Regions from separate parts of the Micromonospora sp. L32 genome, predicted to be linked through region 2. Evidence: riboswitches for the same ligand, from Rfam matches in the RefSeq annotation. Region 2 holds a riboswitch; the other holds the start of a gene.
What was found. Region 2 has a riboswitch for cobalamin ahead of ACTMTB_RS06645 (ribonucleoside-diphosphate reductase subunit alpha). Riboswitches for the same ligand answer to the same signal wherever they lie in the genome.
Positions count from the first base shown of each region.

Region 1: it holds a riboswitch for cobalamin, as region 2 does, so the genes downstream of both, cobN (cobaltochelatase subunit CobN) here and ACTMTB_RS06645 (ribonucleoside-diphosphate reductase subunit alpha) in region 2, are expected to answer to the same signal.

Region 1 is NZ_JBQHDD010000005.1:67,844-79,055, reverse strand. Features, by position in the region: gene ACTMTB_RS15230 (hypothetical protein) at 78-413, shown strand; gene ACTMTB_RS15225 (MBL fold metallo-hydrolase) at 418-1,047, opposite strand; cobalamin riboswitch at 1,477-1,606, shown strand; gene cobN (cobaltochelatase subunit CobN) at 1,941-5,618, shown strand; gene ACTMTB_RS15215 (putative cobaltochelatase) at 5,615-7,903, shown strand; gene cobO (cob(I)yrinic acid a,c-diamide adenosyltransferase) at 7,903-8,514, shown strand; gene ACTMTB_RS15205 (cobyrinate a,c-diamide synthase) at 8,508-9,872, shown strand; gene cobI (precorrin-2 C(20)-methyltransferase) at 9,869-10,621, shown strand; gene cobM (precorrin-4 C(11)-methyltransferase) at 10,618-11,212, shown strand, end outside.
Region 2 is NZ_JBQHDD010000002.1:433,085-444,296, forward strand. Features, by position in the region: gene ACTMTB_RS06590 (CpaF family protein) at 1-39, shown strand, start outside; gene ACTMTB_RS06595 (type II secretion system F family protein) at 137-1,036, shown strand; gene ACTMTB_RS06600 (type II secretion system F family protein) at 1,036-1,893, shown strand; gene ACTMTB_RS06605 (hypothetical protein) at 1,921-2,115, shown strand; gene ACTMTB_RS06610 (TadE/TadG family type IV pilus assembly protein) at 2,409-2,816, shown strand; gene ACTMTB_RS06615 (TadE/TadG family type IV pilus assembly protein) at 2,813-3,289, shown strand; gene ACTMTB_RS06620 (hypothetical protein) at 3,286-3,717, shown strand; gene ACTMTB_RS06625 (LysM peptidoglycan-binding domain-containing protein) at 3,733-4,896, shown strand; gene ACTMTB_RS06630 (Rieske 2Fe-2S domain-containing protein) at 5,076-5,915, opposite strand; gene ACTMTB_RS06635 (hypothetical protein) at 5,998-6,333, opposite strand; partial or broken gene ACTMTB_RS06640 (sigma factor) at 6,521-6,745, opposite strand; cobalamin riboswitch at 6,889-7,112, shown strand; gene ACTMTB_RS06645 (ribonucleoside-diphosphate reductase subunit alpha) at 7,247-9,607, shown strand; gene ACTMTB_RS06650 (ribonucleotide-diphosphate reductase subunit beta) at 9,610-10,605, shown strand; gene ACTMTB_RS06655 (DNA glycosylase AlkZ-like family protein) at 10,625-11,212, shown strand, end outside.

The sequences.
Region 1 (11,212 bases), on a different contig from region 2:
TCACGCTCACCGGCCTCGCAGCCGACTGTCAGGTGACGGTGCTCCACTGGAGGGACGCCGAGGAGAGGAGCGGGCAGATGGGCTGGTTCAGCCGGCGGTCGCGGGCCGCCGTCCCCACCCCGACGAAGCTCGACCGGGAGGCCACCCGCGAGGACCTGGCCGCGCTGGAGGAGTTCGTGACCAGCCGGCAGGGCGTGGAGTTCTACCTGGAGCCGGAGACCACCGCCACGGACACCACGGTGGTGGCGATCGCCCACGACGGCGAGTGGATCCGCCGCCGGACCGGCTCGCCGCAGGTGGCGGCGAAGCTGGCCGGCCGGCACGCCGTGCCGCTCTACGAGGCGACGAAGACCGGGTACCCGGAGCGGATGCGGGTCTGGAACCGGGCCCACCCGGAACGCCGGATGCGCTGACCGCTCACCCCTCGACGGCGGCGCGGGCCTCGTCGAGGGTCATCGGGTCGGCGTGGCTGGAGACGTACCAGTGGTAGCGGTCGTCGAGCAGCCGGCGCACCAGCGCCAGGTCGGGGCCGTCCCCCTCCTGGCGCAGGTGCGCCGGCGGCGGGTAGAAGCAGTCACCGAGCAGCATCACCGCCGAGTCGGGCACCAGCACCACGGTCGAGTCGGGGGCGTGCCGGCCGCCGACGTGGCGCAGCCGTACGCCGGTGGGCAGCTCCAGTTCGTCGGTGAAGGTGCGGGTGGGCGGCAGCACCGCGAAGTCGTCCCAGGAGTCCATGGCCAGGGCCCGGGCCCGGAAGCTGGGGCCGAGTCGCGGCTCGGCGCGGACCTGCTCGCGCAGGTAGCGGTGACTCCACGGGCGGGCCGCCTCGGCGCGCAGCGGAGCCTCCCCGGCGACGTGGCCGACGATCTCCACGCCCGGCCAGGCGCAGGCGCCCCACACGTGGTCCCAGTGGTGGTGGGTGTAGACCAGCCAGTGCGGCTCGGGCAGCCCCGCCGCCGTCAGCGCGGCGCGGATCTCCCGGGCGTGGCCCGGGCTGTGCCCGGCGTCGACCAGCACGCCGCCGCGCTCGTCGGTGATCAGCGCCACGCTCGGTTGGATGGTGCCCGGGTCGGGATCGCCCGGGTAGAGCCAGACCCGGCCGGCGAGGTGGTGGAACGTGGGCTCGGCGATGGCTGGGGTCCTTTCCCGATCGACCGGCGATTCTTCGGCCGGCGGGACCGATCGTAGGCGTTCGGCCCCCGGCCGATGGCCCCGCCGTCGACGCTGACCGGCGGATACCCGCCCGCACCGTCCCCTTTGCTCTGCTGCCGCCGCGGCAACAGCGAAGCGCTCCCAGTGGTGCCTCCGAGGCAGCAGAGCAAAGGGGGCGCGACATCGAGGTCGGACATTGTCCGAAGTGCGGGGACGGTCGCTGATGATCGTCGGGCTTCGATGGGCCGGCCTGCCCGGCGCGAGCCGGGGCGGCGTTGACCCGGCGCCGAGGGGTGTGGCAGCATTCGCGGCCTGACGGCAGTGAAGGAAGCCGGTGCGATTCCGGCGCGGTCCCGCCACTGTCACCGGGGAGCGATCCCCCCTCGCGCGTCACGGCCGTGTTCCTGCGGTTGGAAGGCCGGGGGAGAGCGTTGATCCGGAAGCCAGGATACTTCGGCCGTCGGAGCGACCCCAGGGCGTGGACACCCGAGGAGGACCCCGATGACGCGCAGCGTCTCCACCGCCGACGAGCTCCGTCGTACCCGTTCCGGGCGCGCTGACGCGCCCCTGCCCGGCCGCGCCGTCGCGCCGGCCGACCGTCCGGACACCCCGTCCGGCGCCCGCGCCCCGCGTTCCGCCGTTCACCGCTGACCGCCGCACCGTGCCGCCCACCGGTTCACCGCCGGTGATCCGCCCGGCGGCCCGTCGTACCCGCTGAACCGCGCCCGTCCCCTCGCCTCGCCCGACCGGCCCCGCGCCGGTCCGGGCGTCACTCTCCGGAGCCGTCCGTGCGCATCCTGCTGCTCTCCACCGCCGACACCGACCTGCTCGCCGCCCGCGCCAGCGGCGCCGACTACCGGCTGGCCAACCCCGCCCGGGTCGCCGCCGACGCCGTGCCGGCGCTGCTCGACGGCGTCGACCTCGCCGTCGTACGCCTGCTCGGCGGCCGGCAGGCGTGGCCGGACGGGCTGGCCGCCGTGCTCGCCTCGGGCGTGCCCACGGTGGTGCTCGGCGGCGAGGCGGTGCCCGACGCGGAGCTGATGGCCGCCTCCACGGTGGCCTCCGGAGTGGCCACCCAGGCGCTGTCCTACCTGGTCGAGGGGGGTCCGGAGAACCTGGCCGAGCTGGCCCGGTTCCTCTCCGACACGGTGCTGCTGACCGGCGAGGGCTTCGACCCGCCCGCGCCCACCCCCGCGTACGGGGTGCACGGCGACCGGGCCGCCGCGGTGTCGACGGCGACCCGCCCCACCGTCGGGATCGTCTTCTACCGGGCGCACGCCCTCGCCGGGAACACCGGCTTCGTCGACGTCCTCGCCGACGCGGTCGAGGCGGCCGGCGGCGACCCGCTGCCGATCTTCTGCGGCTCGCTGCGCGGGCTCACCCCCGGCGACGGGCCGCTGCCCCTCTTCGCCCGCTGCGACGCCCTGGTCGTCACCGTGCTCGCCGCCGGCGGTGCCGTCGCGGCGGACGCCTCCGGCGGGGGCGACGAGGATGCCTGGGACGTCGGCGCGCTCGCCGCCCTCGACGTGCCGATCGTGCAGGCGCTCTGCCTCACCAGCACCCGCGAGCAGTGGGCCGGCAGCGACGCCGGACTTTCCCCGTTGGACGCCGCGATGCAGGTGGCCATCCCCGAGTTCGACGGGCGGATCGTCACCGTGCCGTTCTCGTTCAAGCGCGTCGACGCCGACGGGCTCTCGGTCTACGCCGCCGATGCGGAGCGGGCCGCCCGGGTGGCCGGCATCGCCGTCCGCCAGGCCCGGCTGCGGCACGTGCCCAACGCCGACAAGCGCCTCGCCGTCGTGCTCAGCTCGTACCCGACCAAGCACTCCCGGGTCGGCAACGCGGTCGGCCTGGACACCCCCGCCTCGGCGGTACGGCTGCTCGCCGCCCTCGCCGACGCCGGTTACGACCTCGGCGACGAGCCGGTCCCCACCGACGGGGACGCGCTGATCCACGCGCTGATCGCCGCCGGCGGGCACGACGTCGAATGGCTCACCCCCGAGCAGCTCGCCGCCGCCGAGGCGCGGGTACCCGGGCAGACCTACCGGCGCTGGTTCGCCCGGGTGCCGGCGCCGCTGCGGGACCGGATGCGCACCCACTGGGGCGAGCCGCCCGGCGAGCTGTACGCCGACGGCGGCAACCTGGTCCTGGCCGGGCTGCGCTTCGGCAACGTGGTGCTGATGATCCAGCCGCCGCGTGGCTTCGGCGAGAACCCGATCGCCATCTACCACGACCCCGACCTGCCGCCCAGCCACCACTACCTGGCCGCGTACCGCTGGCTGGCCGCGCCGGTGGCCGACGGCGGCTTCGGCGCCGACGCGGTGGTGCACCTCGGCAAGCACGGCACGCTGGAATGGCTGCCCGGCAAGGGGCTCGGCCTCGCCGCCGACTGCGCCCCCGACGCCGTCCTCGGCGACCTGCCGCTGGTCTACCCGTTCATCGTCAACGACCCCGGCGAGGGCACCCAGGCCAAGCGCCGGGCGCACGCCGTCGTCGTCGACCACCTCGTCCCGCCGATGGCCCGCGCCGAGACGTACGGCGACCTGGCCAAACTCGAACAGCTCCTCGACGAGTACGCCACCGTCCAGGCGCTCGACCCGGCCAAGGTGCCGACCGTGCGGGCGCAGATCTGGGAGCTGGTCCGGGCCGCCGAGCTGCACCACGACCTGCACACCGATGACATGCCGGCCGCCGACGACTTCGACGACTTCGTGCTGCACCTCGACGGGTACCTCTGCGAGGTCAAGGACGTGCAGATCCGCGACGGGCTGCACATCCTCGCCGAGGCGCCCACCGGCGAGGCCCGGGTCAACCTCGTCCTCGCCGTGCTGCGCGCCCCCCAGGTCTGGGGCGGCACCCGCGCCCTGCCCGGCCTGCGCCAGGCGCTCGCCGCCGCGTACGGGCTGGACGAGCAGGACCTGCTCGCCGAGCCGGGACGGCGGATCGCCGTGCCCGAGCCGCTGACCGAGGCGGCCGACGGGCCGGCCGCCACCGCCGCCGACGCCGTCGACCTGGTCGAGGCCCTGGCCCGCCGGCTGGTCGTCGGCATGGAGACCCTCGGCTGGGACGCCGACAAGGTCGACGCGGTGGTCGAGGAGGTCACCGGCCGGGCGATCGGCGACGCCGCCGACGTGCTGCGCTTCGCCGCCCGCGAGGTGGTGCCCCGGCTGGCCCGGACCACCGACGAGATCGACCGGGTGCTCGGCGCGCTGGACGGCCGGTTCGTGCCGCCCGGCCCCTCCGGCTCACCCACCCGCGGCCTGGTCAACGTGCTGCCCACCGGCCGCAACTTCTACTCCGTCGACCCCAAGGCCATCCCGTCCCGCAACGCCTGGGACGTCGGGGTGGCCCTCGCGGACTCGCTGCTCGCCCGGCACCTCGCCGACACCGGCGCGTACCCCCGCTCGGTCGGGCTCACCGTCTGGGGCACCAGCGCCATGCGTACCCAGGGCGACGACATCGCCGAGGTGCTGGCCCTGCTCGGCTGCCGGCCGACCTGGGACGACCGGTCCCGGCGGGTCACCGGCGTCGAGGTGGTGCCGCTGGCGGAGCTGGGCCGCCCCCGGGTGGACGTGACCGTGCGCATCTCCGGCTTCTTCCGCGACGCCTTCCCGCACGTCGTGGCGCTGCTCGACGACGCGGTACGCCGGGTCGCCGCCCTCGACGAGCCGGCCGGGGAGAACTTCGTCCGGGCCCACGTGGACGCCGACCTCGCCGAACACGGCGACGCCCGCCGGGCGACCGCCCGGATCTTCGGCTCCAAGCCGGGGGCGTACGGGGCGGGGCTGCTGCCGCTGATCGACGCCCGGAACTGGCGCACCGACGCCGACCTCGCCGAGGTGTACGCCGTCTGGGGCGGCTACGCCTACGGCCGGGACCTGGACGGGCGGGAGGCGCGCGCCGACATGGAACGCTCCTTCGCCCGCATCGCCGTCGCCGTGAAGAACCAGGACACCCGCGAACACGACATCGTGGACTCCGACGACTACTTCCAGTACCACGGCGGGATGGTGGCGATGGTCCGCCACCTCACCGGCGCCGCGCCCGCCGCGTACGTGGGCGACTCGGCGATGCCGCACGACGTACGCACCCGCACCCTCGGCGAGGAGACCCGGCGGGTGTTCCGGGCCCGGGTGGTCAACCCGAAGTGGATCGCCGCGATGCGCCGGCACGGCTACAAGGGCGCGTTCGAGCTGGCCGCCACCGTGGACTACCTGTTCGGCTACGACGCCACCGCCGGCGTCGTCGACGACTGGATGTACGAGCACCTGGCCGCCGCGTACGTCTTCGAGGAGACCACCCGGGAGTTCCTGGAGCAGTCCAACCCGTGGGCGCTGCGCGGCATCACCGAGCGGCTGCTGGAGGCCGCCGACCGGGGCCTGTGGGCGGCGCCCGAACCGGCCACCCTCGACCGGCTCCGCGAGACGTACCTGGCCAGCGAGGGCGACCTGGAGGACCGGCAATGAGTGGCTACCCGTTCAGCGCGGTGCTCGGCATGGACGACATGCGCCTGGCCCTGCTGCTCAACGCCGTCTCCCCGGCCATCGGCGGGGTGCTGGTGCGGGGCGAGAAGGGCACCGCCAAGTCCACCGCCGTGCGGGCTCTCGCGGCGCTGCTGCCCCCGGTCGACCGGGTCGCCGGCTGCCGCTTCGCCTGCGACCCGGCCGCCGCCGACCCCGCCTGCCCGGACGGGCCGCACCCGGCCGAGCCGGCGGCCGAGCGCCGCCCGGCCCGCCTGGTCGAACTGCCGGTCGGCGCCGCCGAGGACCGGGTGGTCGGCTCGCTCGACCTGGAGAAGGCCCTCGGCGAGGGGGTACGCGCCTTCGAGCCGGGCCTGCTCGCCGCCGCCCACCGCGGCGTGCTCTACGTCGACGAGGTGAACCTGCTCCACGACCACCTGGTCGACCTGCTGCTCGACGCCGCCGCGATGGGCCGCTGCCACGTCGAGCGGGAAGGCGTCTCGGTCAGCCACGCCGCCCGGTTCCTGCTGGTCGGCACGATGAACCCGGAGGAGGGGGAGCTGCGCCCGCAGCTGCTCGACCGGTTCGGGCTCACCGTCGCCGTCGGCGCCAGCCGCGACCCGGCCGTCCGCGTCGAGGTGGTCCGCCGCCGGCTCGCCGCCGACGCCGACCCGGCCGGGTTCGCCGCCCGGTGGGCCGACGCCGACGCCGAGATCGCCCACCGGGTCGCCGCCGCCCGGCGGCGGCTGGACCGGGTACGGCTGCCCGACGCCGCGCTGCGCCAGATCGCCGAGGTGTGCGCCGCGTTCGACGTGGACGGGATGCGCGCCGACATCGTCACCGCCCGTACCGCCCTCGCGCACGCCGCCTGGCAGGGCCGGGACCGGGTGGGCGCCGAGGACGTCCGGGTCGCCGCCCGGCTCGCACTGCCGCACCGTCGCCGCCGCGACCCGTTCGACAGCCCGGACCTGGACGAGAAGCGCCTGGACGAGGCGTTGCGGCGGGCCCAGGACGAGCACCCGGACGACGACCCGCCTGGCGGCGGCCCGGCTGGCGGTGCCGGCCCCCAAGACGGTCCGGACGGCCCCGGCGGGGGCGGGGGCGAGGGCGGCCACCCGGCCGGCGGCCACGCCGACGACCACGGTCCCGGCGGTTCGGGCCCGGCAGGGCGCGGCGAACCCGGCTCGACCGAGGCCGACGACGACGGACGCTCCGGCGAACGGAACGACCGCCCCGACCCGGCCGGCCGCAGCGACGGCGGCTGGCCGGCGGACGACGACGACCGGTGGCTGGACCGTACCGACGGCGGTCCCGGCGACGGCCCCGACGGCGGCGACGGCCACGGCTCCCGCCCCGGAGGCGACGCGGGAGACGGCCGGACCGAGGGCCGGCCGGCGAGCGGGGCGCAGCCGGTGGCCGTACCCCAGGGTGGGTTGCGGGCCCGGCTGCTCACCGCGCCCGGGATCGGCGACGGCGTGCCGGGACGGCGCTCCCGCGCCCGGACCGGGCGCGGCCGGACCACCGGCGAGCGGGTGCCGGCCGGTCGGCCCGGCGCGCTGCACCTGCCGGCGACGCTGCGGGCCGCCGCCCCGCATCAGCCGGGCCGGGGCCGGCGCGGTGGCCCGCTGCTGCTGCGCCCGGACGACCTGCGCGAGGCGGTCCGGGAGGGACGCGAGGGCAACCTCGTGCTGTTCGTGGTCGACGCCAGCGGGTCGATGGGCGCCCGGCAGCGGATGTCCGCCGTCAAGGGCGCGGTGCTCGCCCTGCTCACCGACGCCTACCAGCGCCGGGACAAGGTCGCCGTGATCGCCTTCCGGGGCGCCGGCGCGCGTACCCTGCTGCCGGCCACCTCCTCGGTGCTGGCCGCCTCGACCCGGCTGGCCGAGCTGCCCACCGGCGGGCGCACCCCGCTGGCGGAGGGGCTGCTCGCCGCCGCCGAGCTGCTGCGGGTGGAGCGGCTGCGCGACCCGAAGCGCCGCCCGCTGGTGCTGGTCGTCACCGACGGGCGGGCCACCGCCGGCGACCGCCCGCTGGACCGGGCCGCCCGTGCCGCGGCGGTGCTCGCCGCCACCGGCGCGCCCAGCGTGGTCGTCGACTGCGAGTCCGGCCCGGTCCGGCTCGGCCTCGGTCGCCGCCTCGCCGCCCAGCTCGGCGCGGACCACCACCGCCTCGACACGGTCGCCACCGACCCCCTCCGCCAACTCGCCACCGGTCGGGCCTGCGCCTGCCGTGCCGGCACCCACCACAACTGCGCGAACGGACCCGCCACCACGACCAGAAGGAGCGCCTGATGCCGCAGGGCAAGCCGTCCACGGTGCCCGCCGACGGGCTGACCACCCGGCAGCGGCGCCACCGCCCGTTGCTGGTCGTGCACACCGGACAGATGAAGGGGAAGTCCACCGCCGCGTTCGGGCTGGCGCTGCGCGCCTGGACCGCCGGGCTGCCGATCGGGGTGTTCCAGTTCGTCAAGAGCGCCAAGTGGCGGGTCGGCGAGGAGAACGCCTTCCGCGCCCTCGGCGAGGTGCACGAGCGCACCGGCCAGGGCGCCCCGGTCGCCTGGCACAAGATGGGCGAGGGCTGGTCCTGGATCCAGCGCGGCGGCGCGGCCGACCACGCCGCCGACGCCCTGGAGGGCTGGCGGCAGATCCAGCGCGACCTGGCCGCCGAACGCTACGGCCTGTACGTGCTCGACGAGTTCACCTACCCGATGAAGTGGGGCTGGGTCGACGTCGACGAGGTCGTCGACACCCTCGCCGGCCGCCCCGGCTTCCAGCACGTGGTGATCACCGGCCGGGACGCCGACCCGCGGCTGGTCGCCGCCGCCGACCTCGTCGCGGAGCTGACCAAGGTCAAGCACCCGATGGACGCGGGCCAGAAGGGTCAGAAGGGCATCGAATGGTGAGCCCGGACGCGCCGTGGCCGCTGCCCCGGCTGGTGGTGGCCGCCCCGGCCAGCGGGCACGGCAAGACCACCGTGGCCACCGGCCTGCTCGCCGCGCTGCGCCGGCGCGGCCTGACCGTCAGCCCGCACAAGGTCGGCCCCGACTACATCGACCCCGGCTACCACGCCCTCGCCGCCGGGCGGCCCGGCCGCAACCTCGACCCCTGGCTGGTCGGCGAGGAGCGGATCGCGCCGCTGCTGCGGCACGGCGCGAGTGTCCCCACCCCCGCCGACGTGGCGGTCGTCGAAGGGGTGATGGGGCTGCACGACGGGGCGGTCGGCCGCGGGTCGTACGCCTCCACCGCGCACGTCGCCCGGCTGATCGACGCGCCCGTGCTGCTGGTCCTCGACACCACCGCGCAGGGCCGCTCGGCCGCCGCGCTGGTGCTCGGCATGCGCGCCTTCGACCCCGGCGTGCGCATCGGGGGAGTGCTGCTCAACCGGGTCGGCTCGCCCCGGCACGAGACCCTGCTGCGCGACGCCCTCGCCGAGGTGGGCGTACCGGTGCTCGGGGCGGTCACCCGGGCCGCCGAGGTGACCGCGCCGTCGCGGCACCTCGGGCTGGTGCCGGTCGCCGAACGGGCCCCCGAGTCGCTCGCCGTCGTCGACGCCCTCGCCGACCTGATCGAGTCCACCGTGGACCTCGACGCGCTGCTCGACCTCGCCCGGACCGCCCCGCCGCTGACCGTCGGAGCCTGGGACCCGGCCAGCGCCGTCGGCGGCCCCGCCGGCCGGGACCGTCCGGTCGTCGCGGTGGCCGGCGGCCCGGCCTTCACCTTCTCGTACGCCGAGACCACCGAACTGCTCGCCGCGGCCGGCGCCGTCGTGGTCCGCTTCGACCCGCTGCGCGACCCCGCCCTGCCCGCCGGCACCCGCGCCGTCGTCGTCGGCGGCGGCTTCCCCGAGGTGCACGTCGAGGCCCTCGCGGCCAACTCCGCGCTCCGCGCCGAACTGGCCGACTTCGACGGGCCGATCGTCGCCGAGTGCGCCGGCCTGCTCTACCTCGGGCGCTCCCTCGACGGGGTGCCGATGTGCGGGCGGCTGCCGCACACCGCCCGGATGACCGGCACGCTCACCCTCGGCTACCGGGAGGCCGTCGCCGCCGCCGACTCCCCACCGCACCGGGCCGGCGAGCCGGTACGCGGCCACGAGTTCCACCGCACCGCCACCGACCCCGGCCACGGGGACCGGCCGGCGTGGCACTTCGACGGCGGGCGGCACGGCTTCGTCGACGGCCGGGTGCACGCCTCCTACCTGCACACCCACTGGGCGGCGCACCCGTCGGCGGCCCGCCGCCTGGTCGAGGCGGCGGCCCGGTGAGCGCGCCGACGCTGACCGGGGTGGGCGTCGGCCCGGGCGACCCCGAACTGCTCACCCTCAAGGCGGTGCGGGTGCTGCGCGAGGCCGACCTGGTGGTCGTACCGGTGATGGACCGGCTGGCCGCGGACGGCGACGCGCCCCCCGGCCGGGCGGAGACCACCGTGCGCGCGCACGTCGATGCGGACCGGCTGCGCCGGCTGCCGTTCGCGCTGGACGACCGGGGCGGGGTGACCGCCCGCCGGGAGCGGGCCTGGGACGCCGCCGCCCGGGCCGTGGTGGCCGCCCTCGACGGCGGCGCCGCCTCGATCGCCTTCGCCACCATCGGCGACCCGAACGTCTACTCCACCTTCGGCTACCTGGCGCAGAGCGTCCGGGCGCTGCGGCCGGCCGTCGAGGTGCGCACCGTGCCCGGGATCACCGCGATGCAGGAGCTGGCCGCGCGCAGCGGCGTGCCGCTCTGCGAGGGCCGTGAGCCGCTCACCCTGCTGCCGGCCACCGCCGGGCTGGCGCTCGTCTCCGACGCGCTGGCCGGGCCGGGCACCGTCGTCGTCTACAAGGGCTGGCGGCGGCACCCCGAGCTGGTCGACGAGCTGCGCCGCCACGACCGGTTGCCGGACGCCGTGCTCGGCCGGTCGGTCGGCCTGCCCGGGGAGCGGATCGGGCCGGTCGACGCCGCCGCCGACGACCTGCCGTACCTGTCGACACTGCTGGTCCCGGCGCGCCGGGACCGCCGGGGAGGAAAACTGTGACGACCACCGGAAAGGTCTGGTTCGTCGGGGCCGGACCCGGCGCCGCCGACCTGCTCACCCTGCGCGCCGCCCGGGTGATCGGCGCCGCCGACGTGGTGATCTGGGCGGCCAGCCTGGTGCACGCCGACGTCCTCGCCCACGCCCGCGCCGACGCCGAGATCGTCGACTCGTCGCAGCTGCCGATCGAGGGGGTGCTGCCGCTGTACCGGCGGGCCGCCGCCGAGGGGCTGACGGTGGCCCGGATCCACTCCGGCGACCCGGCGCTCTGGGGCGCGGTGCAGGAACAGCTCGACCTGTGCCGGGCGCTCGACCTGGCCGTCGAGATCGTGCCCGGGGTGTCCTCGTTCACCGCGGTGGCGGCCATCGTCGGCCGGGAGCTGACCATCCCCGAGGTGGCCCAGTCGGTGATCCTCACCCGCCTCGAGGGCGGCAAGACGCCGATGCCGCCGGGGGAGCGGGTCCGCGACTTCGCCCGGCACGGCACCACGATGGCGCTGTTCCTCTCCGCCGCCCGCTCCGGGCAGGCGCAGGCCGAGCTGCTGGCCGGCGGCTACCCGCCGGACACCCCGGTCGTGGTGGCGTACCAGGCGA
Region 2 (11,212 bases):
CCCCGGCACAGCCGACTGGGCCCGGCGGTGCGCCGGTGAGCGCGGGCGTCGGCTCGGGGATGGACGGGAGCGCTCCGGTGAGCGCGCGGAGTGCGCCGGGGTGGCGAGCCCCGCAGTCGCGAACGGAGCCGACCCCGTGACCAACATCGAGCTGATCGCCGTCGTTTCCGGGGCGGCCTGCGTCGCCGGCCTGGTGCTGGCCGTGGTCGCGCTGGTCGGCACCCGGGCGCCCGCACGTTCTGCGCCGGGGGCCGGGCGCGGGCTGCGCCGGCTCTGGCTGGGCTCGGGCGCGGGCCGCCGCGCGCAGCGGGCGCACCAGGTCCGGCTGGCGGTGGCGGTGGCGGCGGGCGCGCTGGCCTTCCTGCTCACCGGGCTGCCGGTGGTGGGGCTGATCGTGGCGGTGGCCGTGCCGGGGGTCCCCTGGCTGTTCTCGGTGGGCCGGGCCGAGGAGCGGGCGATCGCCCGGATCGAGGCGGTCGGCGAGTGGACCCGCCGGCTGAAGGACGTCTCCGCCACCGGGCAGGGCCTCCAGCAGGCGATCATCGGCACCATCGCCACCGTCCCGGAGGAGATCCAGGACGAGGTACGGCTGCTCGCCGCCCGCCTCCAGGCCGGCTGGACGGCCCGTACCGCGCTGCTCGCCTTCGCCGACGAGATCGGCGATCCGGTCTGCGACCAGGTGGTGGCCGCGCTGATCCTGCACCTGACCGACCGGGGCGAACGCCTCGGCGACGTGCTCGGCTCGATCGCCTCGGCTGCCGCCGCCGAGGTGGGCACCCGGCGCGAGGTGGAGGCCAAGCGCACCCAGCCCCGGTTCGCGGTCCGCTTCCTCACCGGGATGACCCTGGCCGTGCTGGCGTACGGGCTGCTGAACACCGAGTACGTCCGCCCGTACGGCACCGTGTTCGGGCAGCTGGTGATGGCGGTGCTCAGCGCGGCCTTCGTCGGGCTGCTGATCTGGGTGCGGTCGATGAGTCAGCCTCCGCCGCCGGCCCGCTTCCTCCCGGCCCCCGACCCGGAGGAGGCGATCGCGTGATCGTCAACTGGCAGCTCGCGATCGCCGTGCTCGGCGGGGCGATGGTGGGGCTGGGCTTGTTCCTGGCGGTCCGGGAGGCGTTGCCGGCCGCCCCGGCGCTCGGCCCCGCGCTGCGCCGGCTGCACCAGCCCCCGGGCACCGTCGCCCCGAGCCGGGGCCTGGACTGGTTGGGCGGGTTCTCCCGCTGGCTCAGCCCGCCGCACCGGCAGCTCGCGCTGATCGACAAGTCCCCTGAGCAGTACGCCCTGTCGGTGCTGGTCTCCGCCCTGATCGGGCTGGCCACCCCGACCGTGCTGGGGGCGGTGCTCTTCCTCGGCGGGGTACGCCTGCCGGTGGTCGTACCGGTGCTGGGCAGCATCGGGATGGCGCTGGTCTGCGGGCTGCTCGCGCACCGCGCGGTGCTGGCGCGGGCGGACGCCGCACGCGACGAGTTCCGCGCGGCCGTCTGCACCTATCTCGACCTGGTGGCGCTGCAACTGTCGGCGGCGCACGGCCCGGTGCAGTCGCTGGAGCGGGCGGCGGCGGTCTGCGACGGCTGGGTCTTCGACCGGATCCGCGAGTCGCTGCGGATCGCGCAGATGCAGATGCACTCGCCCTGGGACGAGCTCCAGGAGCTGGCCGAGCGGATCGGCATCCCGGAGCTGGGCGACGTCGGGGCGATCATGCGCTCCTCCGGCAGCGAGGGCGCGCAGGTCCACGAGACGCTGCGCAGTCGTGCCGACTCGCTGCGGGACCAGATCCGTACCGACAACCTGGCCCGCGCCGAGGGGGTGACCAGCCGGCTGGACATCCCCGGTTCGCTGCTGGTCTTCGTCCTGCTCGGTTTCATGCTCTACCCGTTCGTGGCCCGCCTGTAGGTCCCCACCCCCGACAAGGAGCACGCCATGCAACTGATCGCCTACCTGCACGTCACGCTGGTCGCACGGTTGGCGGAGCTGCGCCGCGAGGGGGACCGAGGCGACAGCCCGGTGCCGACCGCAGTGATCATCTTCGGCCTGGTCGCGGCGGCGATCGCGGTCACCGGTCTGGTGATGACGCGGGCCACCGACTGGATGGACAGCGTCCCCACCGCGCCGTGACTCCTTCGATGAGCTGGCCGGACGCACCCCGGGCCGGTCGGGCGGCCCCCACCGCCCGGCCCCGGGGCGCGTCCGGCCGTCCGCACCCCGGGCCGGCGACCCGGACCGCGCGCGCCGTCGGAACCCCCGACACCGCCGGGCCCGGCCACCCGATCCGGTCCGGCCGCGCCGCACAGCCTGACCAGGCGACCCGGCCTGGCCGGCCCGACCGGAACGGCAGAGCCGGTCGGAACGGCGGGGCCGCCCGGAACGGCGCGGCCGGTCCGAGCGTGCCGGTCGCCGTGTGTGGCGTGGTGCGGGCCGTGCGGCGACGGCTCGCCGCCGGGGGTACGGACCGGGGCGCGAACCCGGTCGAGCTGGCCGTCGTCATGCCGGCGGTGCTGGTGCTGCTCTTCGCCTCGGTCCAGGTGGCCGCGTGGTTCGTCGCCCGGTCCACGGCGCTGAACGCCGCGCAGAGCGGGGTGAACGCGCAGCGGGTGCTCCAGGCGCCGGCCGGGGCGGGCGAGGCCCGGGCCACCCGGTTCCTCAATGCGGCCGGTGACTGGCTCGTCGGCTGGGACAGCCCGGGGCCGACCTGCGTCACCGGGGCCACCGAGGTCACCTGCACGGTAACCGGCCGGTCCCTGTCGGTCATCCCGGGCGTCAGCTTCCGGGTCCGGCAGACCGCGCACGGCACCGTCGAACGCTGGACGAACCCGTGACCGCCGTCGCGGACGGCCGCGCCCGGGGCTCGGTCTCCATCGAGGTGGCGGTGCTCGCCCCGGCGTTCATCGCGCTGATCGTGCTGGCCGGGGTGACCGGGCGCACCGCGATCGCCGACGAGGCGGTGGAGGCGGCCGCCCACGACGCCGCCCGGGCCGCCTCGATCTCCCGGGACGCCGGCACCGCCCGCGACGCGGCCCGCGACGCCGTCCGCCGCCAGCTCGACTGGCGACGCCTGAACTGCGCCGGCGCGCCCCGGATGACCTTCAGCGGCTCGGTACGTGGCCGGTCGACCAGCTTCGACGCGGCGTACCGCAGCCCGGCCGGGCAGCCGGCGAGCGTGACCGTCTCGGTGACCTGCGTGGTGTCCCACCGCGACCTGCGGCTGCCGGCGCTGCCCGGGATGCCGCTGCGGACCACCGCCGCGGCGACCTTCACCTCCCCGCTGGACCGCTACCGGAGCCGGGGATGACCGCCCGTCGGGCCGGCCGCGACGAGGGACGGGTGAGCCTGTTCCTGGCCGTCGCGATGACCGGCGTGCTCGCGGTCATCGGCGTCGCGTACGACGGCGCCGGTCAGCTCCGGTCGCTGCAACGCGCCGACGACCTCGCCGCCGAGGCGGCCCGCAGCGGCGGCCAGGCCGTCGACCGGGCCCGCGCGATCGAGGGCGGCCCGAAGGAGATCGACGAGGGCGACGCGCGGGCGGCCGTCCGCGACTACCTCTCGGCGGCGGGCGCGACCGGGCACTCGGTGAGCTTCCCCGTGATCGACGGCGAGAAGCAGATCCGGGTACGCGTCACCGTCACCTACCGCCGGCACATGCTCGGCCTCTTCGGCATGGACGACACCGTCACCGTCTCGGGTGAGGCCACTGCGCGGGCACTCACCGGGGCACCGTAGGAAGGGAAGGCCGCCATGACCGCACCGCGTGGCTCCGCCGTTCGGCGGACCGGCCAGTTGCTCACCGGCTTCGGGTCGCTGGTCGTCCTGGTCGCGCTGCTGGTGGGCGCGCCGGTGGCGCTGCTCGCCTTCGCCGGTAATCCGCTGCCCGACCACCTGCCCAGCCTGTCGGAGGTGGGCACGGCGCTGACCAGCCGGGACGACGGTCGGTTGTTCCTGCGCGCGCTGGCCGTGGTCGGCTGGTTCGGCTGGGCGACGTTCGCCTTCTCCGTGCTGGTGGAGCTGGCGGCGCAGGCGACGCGGCGGCCGGCGCCCCGGCTGCCCGGGATGAGCCGGCAGCAGCGGGCCGCGGCGGCCCTGGTCGGATCGGTCGCGCTGATCATCGCGGCGAGCCCGGCGGCCAGCGCGGCGGCGGCCATGACGTACCCGGCGACGGCCGGCACCGGGCTCCCGGCGACGGGCGCGGCAATGCCGGCGACGGGCGCCACGGTGGTCCTCGCGGCGCCGCCCGTCGGATCGACGGGGGCGGTTCCGGAGGGTGCCGGCGCCGAGGCTGTCCGGCCGCAGCCGGCCCCGCCGGTCTACCGGGTCGCCAGGGGCGACTACCTGGGCGAGGTGGCGGAACGCTACCTGGACGACTTCGACCGCTACCAGGAGCTGGCCCGGCTCAACCGGCTGCACGACGCCGACCGGATCCGGCCGGGCCAGCTGATCAAGCTGCCGGCGCGGGCGGAGGACGGCGGTGCACGCACGCACGCGACCGGCCGGCTGGTGGCCGGACAGCCGACGCCGCGCAAGCCGTCGCCCCAGCCGCCGGCCGCGTCCCCGGGCTCGCCGAAGGGGTCCCCCGGCGGCATCGGGTCGCCGGTCCCCGACGAGCAGGCCGGGCCGGGTGCTCCGGGCGGTCAGGTCGGACCGGGCGGGACCGGCGCGACGCCGGGACAGCCGGCACCCCGGACGATGCCGCCGCAGGTGGAGCGGCCGGCGGGGGCACCCCCGGCGATGGCGGCCGGGGCCTCCCGGGCCACCGACGACGACGGGATGAACCGGCCGCTGGCGGTCTCCGCGGTGCTCGCCGTGGCCAGCATCGTCGGCGCGCAGATCGGCGCGGTGCTCGGGCTGCGCCGCCGCCCGGCCCGGGCCGTCGCGGCCGCCCGCGCTCGCCACCGCCGCGACTGAGCCGAATACGCGCCTGTGCCGCGCCGACGAACAGCGGGCCGGCGTGATCTGCGGCGCTCGCGACCGGAACCGGCAGGTCACTGGCCCGGGCCACGGTGCCCTGCCGTGCCCGCAATGCCGTGGGCCGACGGGCCGCCCGGCCCGGGCCACCGCGGTCCGGCCAGGTGCCCGGTGGGAGGTCAGGGCAGCTTGGTCTGGAGGATTCCGTCGACCACCCGGGTCGGCAGGAGCTGCTGGTCGTTCGCGGCGGGGCCGTGCACGACCTCGCCGCCGTTGAGCCGGAACGTGGAGCCGTGCCAGGGGCAGACCACGCAGGCGTGGCCCTCGATCTCCTGCACCTCGCCCTCGCCGAGCGGGCCGCTCTGGTGCGGGCAGCGTTCCAGCATCACGGTGACGTCGTCGCCGTGCCGGTAGAGGATCACCGAGACGTCGTCGACCTCGCGGGTGATCAGCTCGCGCTGCGGCAGCGTGGCCAGGTCGGCGATGGCCTTCCATTCGTCGGTCATCCGGTGCAGCTCGGAGATGCTCTGGTTCACCTGTGCACCCTGCTTGTACGCCAGGTGCCCGCCGATGTACGCCCCGGTGCTGGCCGCGCTCAGCCCCAGGTACGCCAGCGCCCGCCCCATGCCGTGCCGGCCGCGCATCCGGGCGGCGAGCGAACTGGCGTAGAACACCAGCGCGACGGAGTTGGAGGCGGCGTGCACCAGCCCGACCCGGCGCTGGTCCCGGGCCAGGGCGGCCCAGTCGTTCAGCCCGGCGACGGCGGCCGGGAGGGCGCTCACCGTACCCAGCCCGACCAGGGTGGTCGCGGCCCGGCGCTGACCGGGCAGCAGGTCCAGCACGGCGGCGCTGATCCACGCGCCCACCGGCACCTGCACCATCGCCGGGTGCAGCGGATGGCCCAGCCAGACGCCGTGCAGCAGGTCACGGACCCGCTGCCCGCGCAGGGTCGACTGGACGGCCCGCTGGAGCCGGTCGCCGACCGGGTCCAGCGCGGCGTTCTGCTCGATCTTGTTCATCAGCGCTCGCACGTTCCCCGACTTCCCGGCAGATGCGGTCGCAAACCGGGCGGCGGGGACGAATTCCGCCGCCCGGCCGAAATCAGCGCCAGTCGTGGGCCTCCGGGTGGAAGGTGGCGCTGCGGAAGAGGCCGTCCAGGTTGCCGCCGAGCTTGCGCAGGGTGGCCTTGTCGTGCGCGGTCATTTCCACGTACAGACCCTGGACTCCGTAGACCTGGAGGCTCGCGCCGCCGTCCAGGGAGGACGTGCGGCGGGCGGGGTGGCCGTTGATGCGGGAGGTGGGATCGCCGATGACCGCGCCGTAGGACAGCTCGACGTCCCAGCGGTCGTTCGCCCTCCTGCTCACCAGGTACGCCATCGGCTTCAGGCCGGCCGGGGGCGTGGCGAAGCGCACCGGCAGCCGGAGGGGCCAATCCACGGCGTAGCGGAGGTCGAGGGCGATCCGCCGGGCGACGGCGCGCGCGCAGCACCAGCACGGCCCGCTGCCAGGGCGGCACCTGGGCGAGCGCGGCGTGCAGCAGCTCCCGGTCCTCCACCGCGTCGCCGGTCGGGGCGGGCGCCGGCTCGGGTGTCGTGTCGACCAGGCGGACCCGGGACCAGAGCCGGCGCTTCTCGTCGAGGAAGACCCGGACCAGCACGGTACGCACGTACGCGTCGACGTTGTCCGCCTCGCGGGCCCGCCGCCAGCCGATGTAGAGCCGGGTGACGGCGGTCTGGACGAGATCGTCGCCACGGTACGCGTCCCCGGTCAGGTGGCAGGCGATCCGGCGCAGCGCCGGCAGCCGCGACGTGACGTACTCGACGTACTCCTGTTCCAGGTCCGCCCGCATCCACCCACCCCGTCCGTGAACATTCACCCCGCTGACGGGGTCGGGCACCGTCCAGGTTGTACGCGGCGCATATTTCTCCGCCGATGCGACACGCCCACAGCATATGGTGTGTTGGCTTTCTGCGACCCACTACATCTAGGATCACTTTTACTGCTGGTGCGACCCCCCAAGGGTCCGCCAGGCGTCGACGTCCGCCAGGCGTCGCGCCGAACAGGGAACCCGGTGCGAATCCGGGACTGCCCCGCAGCGGTGAGCGGGAACGACCGCCGTCACGAGCACTGGGCCCGACGGGGCCCGGGAAGCGACGGCCAGTAGGCGAACGCGTCTGCCCGCGAGTCCGAAGACCTGCCAGCAGGGCGTGCCCACCAGGCACGCGGACCACCTCGGGGCCTCGTGGGAGGGCCGTCGAGCCGTACGGAGCACCGCCGGCACACCGACCGGTGGCGATCCGGCGTGCCGTCGTGCCCTCCCGCGGTCCACACCGACCACCCAGGAGAGCACGTGACGGCGTCATCCACCATCGCCCCACCCCCGGTCGGGGCACTGCGGGACCTGCTGCACCGACACCACCACGACCTGCCCGACACCGACCCGGAGCGGATCCTCGCCCTGGTCGAGTCGGGGCGCACCGCCGGCGCGGACACCGACGAGCTGACCCGGCTGGCCATCGCGGCGGCGGCCGGGCTCACCGCCGAGGAGCCCGGGTACGCCCGGCTGGCCGCCCGCCTGCTCGCCGGGCGGATCGCCGACGAGACCACCGGCCAGGGCATCGACAGCTTCAGCGACAGCGTTTCCGCCGCGTACGCCGAGGGCCTGCTGGACCCGGGCTTCGCCGGCTTCGTCGCGACGCACGCCGCCGCCCTCGACGCCCTGGTCGACCACGCCGGCGACGACGCCTTCGAGTACTTCGGACTGCGCACCCTGCACGACCGCTACCTGCTGCGCCACCCGCGCAGCCGGGCGGTGCTGGAACGGCCGCAGCACTTCTGGCTGCGGGTCGCCACCGGCCTGTCCGACACCGTGGAGCAGGCCGGCGAGCTGTACCGGCTGATGTCCCGGCTGGCCTACCTGCCCAGTTCACCGACGCTGTTCAACGCCGGTGCCCGGCACCAGCAGCTCTCCTCCTGCTTCCTGGTCGACTCGCCGCGTGACGAGCTGGACTCGATCTACGAGCGCTACACGCAGGTGGCGAGGCTGTCCAAGTTCGCCGGTGGGATCGGCATCTCGTGGTCCCGGGTGCGCTCGCGGGGGTCGCTGATCCGGGGCACCAACGGCCGCTCCAACGGCATCGTGCCCTGGCTGCGCACCCTCGACGCCAGCGTCGCGGCGGTCAACCAGGGCGGCCGGCGCAAGGGCGCGGCCTGCGTCTACCTGGACACCTGGCACGCCGACATCGAGGAGTTCCTGGAGCTGAAGGACAACACCGGCGACGAGGCCCGGCGTACGCACAACCTGAACCTGGCCAACTGGGTGCCCGACGAGTTCATGCGCCGTGTCGAGGCGGACGCCGACTGGTCGCTGTTCGACCCGAAGGAGGTGCCGGAGCTGGTCGACCTGTGGGGCGCGGAGTTCGACGCCGCGTACCGGGCGGCGGAGGCGGCCGGCAAGGCGGTCCGGACGCTGCCGGCCCGCACCCTGTACGGCCGGATGATGCGCACCCTGGCGCAGACCGGCAACGGCTGGATGACGTTCAAGGACGCGGCGAACCGCACCTGCAACCAGGTCGGCGCGGGCGGCGGCGTGGTGCACCACTCCAACCTGTGCACCGAGATCCTGGAGGTGACCAGCGACGACGAGACGGCCGTCTGCACGCTCGGCTCGGTCAACCTGGCCGCCCACCTGGTCGACGGTGGCGTGGACTTCGCCAGGCTCGCCACGACGGTCCGGCTGGCGGTCGGGGCGCTGGACCGGGCGATCGACCGGAACTGGTTCCCCACCGAGCAGGCGGCCACCGCGCACCGGCGGTGGCGGCCGCTGGGGCTGGGCGTGATGGGGCTGGCCGACGTCTTCGCCGCGCTGCGGCTGCCGTTCGACTCGCCGGAGGCGCTGGCCCTGTCCACCCGGATCGCCGAGGAGGTCGCCCTGGCCGCGTACGACGCCTCCGCCGACCTGGCGGCGGAGCGCGGCGCGCACCCGGCGTACCCGCTGACCCGGGCCGCCGGCGGGGTGCTGCACCCGGACCACTGGCCGGACGCCCGGCCCACCCGGCCGGAGGCGTGGGCGACGCTGCGGGAGAGGGTGGCCCGGCACGGGCTGCGCAACTCGCTGCTGGTGGCGATCGCGCCGACGGCCACCATCGCCTCGATCGCCGGCTGCGCCGAGTGCGTCGAGCCGCTGGTCTCCAACGTCTTCAAGCGGGAGACCCTCTCCGGGGAGTTCCTCCAGGTCAACCGGCACCTGGTCGCCGACCTGAAGCGGCTGGGCCGGTGGACCGCGCAGACCCGGGACGCGATCAAGCGGGCGGACGGCTCGGTGCAGGAGCTGGACCTGCCGGCGGAGCTGAAGGCGCTGCACCGCACCGCCTGGGAGCTGCCGCAGAAGGCGCTGATCGACCTGGCCGCCGCCCGCGCCCCGTACGTGGACCAGTCGCAGTCGCTCAACCTGTTCCAGGCCAGCCCGACCATCGGCCGGCTCTCCTCGATGTACGCGTACGCCTGGCGGGCCGGCCTGAAGACCACCTACTACCTGCGGTCCCGTCCGGCGACCCGGATCGCGCAGACCACGGTCGCCGCCGCGCCGGCGGCCGCACCCGTGCCCTCGCCGCGACCGGCGGCGCCGGCCCTGCTCACCCTGTCCGTCGGCGAGAGCGACGCGGTCGCCTGCTCGCTGGAGAACCCCGAGATCTGCGAGGCCTGCCAGTGACGATGCTGCTCGACCCCGGCATGGACCTGACCCTGCGCCCGATGCGCTACCCGGACTTCTACGAGCGGTTCCGGGCCGCCATCCGCAACACCTGGACGGTGGAGGAGGTGGACCTGGCCTCCGACGTACCCGATCTGGTGACGCTCTCCGCCGGCGAGCGGCACCTGGTCCACCGCCTGGTGGCGTTCTTCGCCACCGGCGACTCGATCGTGGCGAACAACCTGGTGCTCAACCTCTACCAGCACGTCAACGCGCCCGAGGCCCGCCTCTACCTCTCCCGCCAGCTCTACGAGGAGGCGGTGCACGTCCAGTTCTACCTGACCCTGCTCGACACCTACCTGCCCGACCACGACGAGCGGGCGAAGGCGTTCGCGGCGGTCGAGCACATCCCGTCGATCCGCGACAAGGCGGAGTTCTACTTCCGCTGGATCGACTCGATCGGCGGCCTGCACCGGCTGGAGAGCCGGGCGGAGCGGCGGGCGTTCCTGCTCAACCTGATCTGCTTCGCGGCCTGCGTGGAGGGGCTGTTCTTCTACGGCGCCTTCGCCTACGTCTACTGGCTGCGCTCGCGTGGGCTGCTCTCGGGGCTGGCCACCGGCACCAACTGGGTGTTCCGCGACGAGTCGATGCACATGGAGTTCGCCTTCTCGGTGGTCGACACCGTCCGCGCCGAGGAGCCGTCGCTGTTCGACGAGGCGATGGCGGATGAGGTGCGGACCATGCTGGACGAGGCGGTGACGGCCGAGCTGGCCTTCGCCCGGGACCTCTGCGGGGACGGCCTGCCGGGCATGAACACCGCCGACATGCGTCGCTACCTGGAGTACGTGGCGGACGCCCGGCTCGCCCGGCTCGGCCTGCCGCCCGCGTACGGGTCGACGAACCCGTTCCCGTTCATGGAGTTGCAGGACGTGCAGGAGCTGACCAACTTCTTCGAGCGGCGGGTGTCCGCGTACCAGGTGGCCGTCGGCGGTGAGGTCAGCCTGGACGACGACTTCTGAGGCCGCATAGCCTCGGCCCATGCCTGTCCACCGGCTCGACCGGGTCGACGCCCGGCGGATCGCGGTGCGCGCCCAACTGCTGGACGCGCACCGCCCGCTGGACCTGCTGACCGTGGTCAACAGGTTGACGTTCCTGCAACTGGATCCGACGGCCGCCGTGGCGCCCAGCGCCGACCTCGTCGCGTGGACGCGGCTGGGCGCCGGGTACCGGCCGGACCACCTGCGACAGGCGGTGGAGCGGGACCGCACCATGTTCGAGCACCAGGCCATGGTGCGGCCGACGGCGGACCTCGGGCTGCACCTCGCCGAGATGGCGGCGTGGCCGCCGGAGGGCTCGCGCAAGCACGCCTGGCTGGCGGCGAACGCCACGTTCCACCGGTTCGTGCTCGACCTGCTGCGCGACTCCGGCCCGCTGCTCTCCCGGGACGTGCCGGACCGCAGCGTGGTGCCGTGGCCGTCGACCGGCTGGACGAACAACCGCAACGTCACCCAACTGCTGGAGATCCTCGCCGCCCGGGGCGAGATCGCCGTCTCCGACCGGGTCGGTCGGCAACGCCGGTGGGATCTGGCCGAGCGGGTCTACCCGGCCGGCACGGCGGCCGTCCCG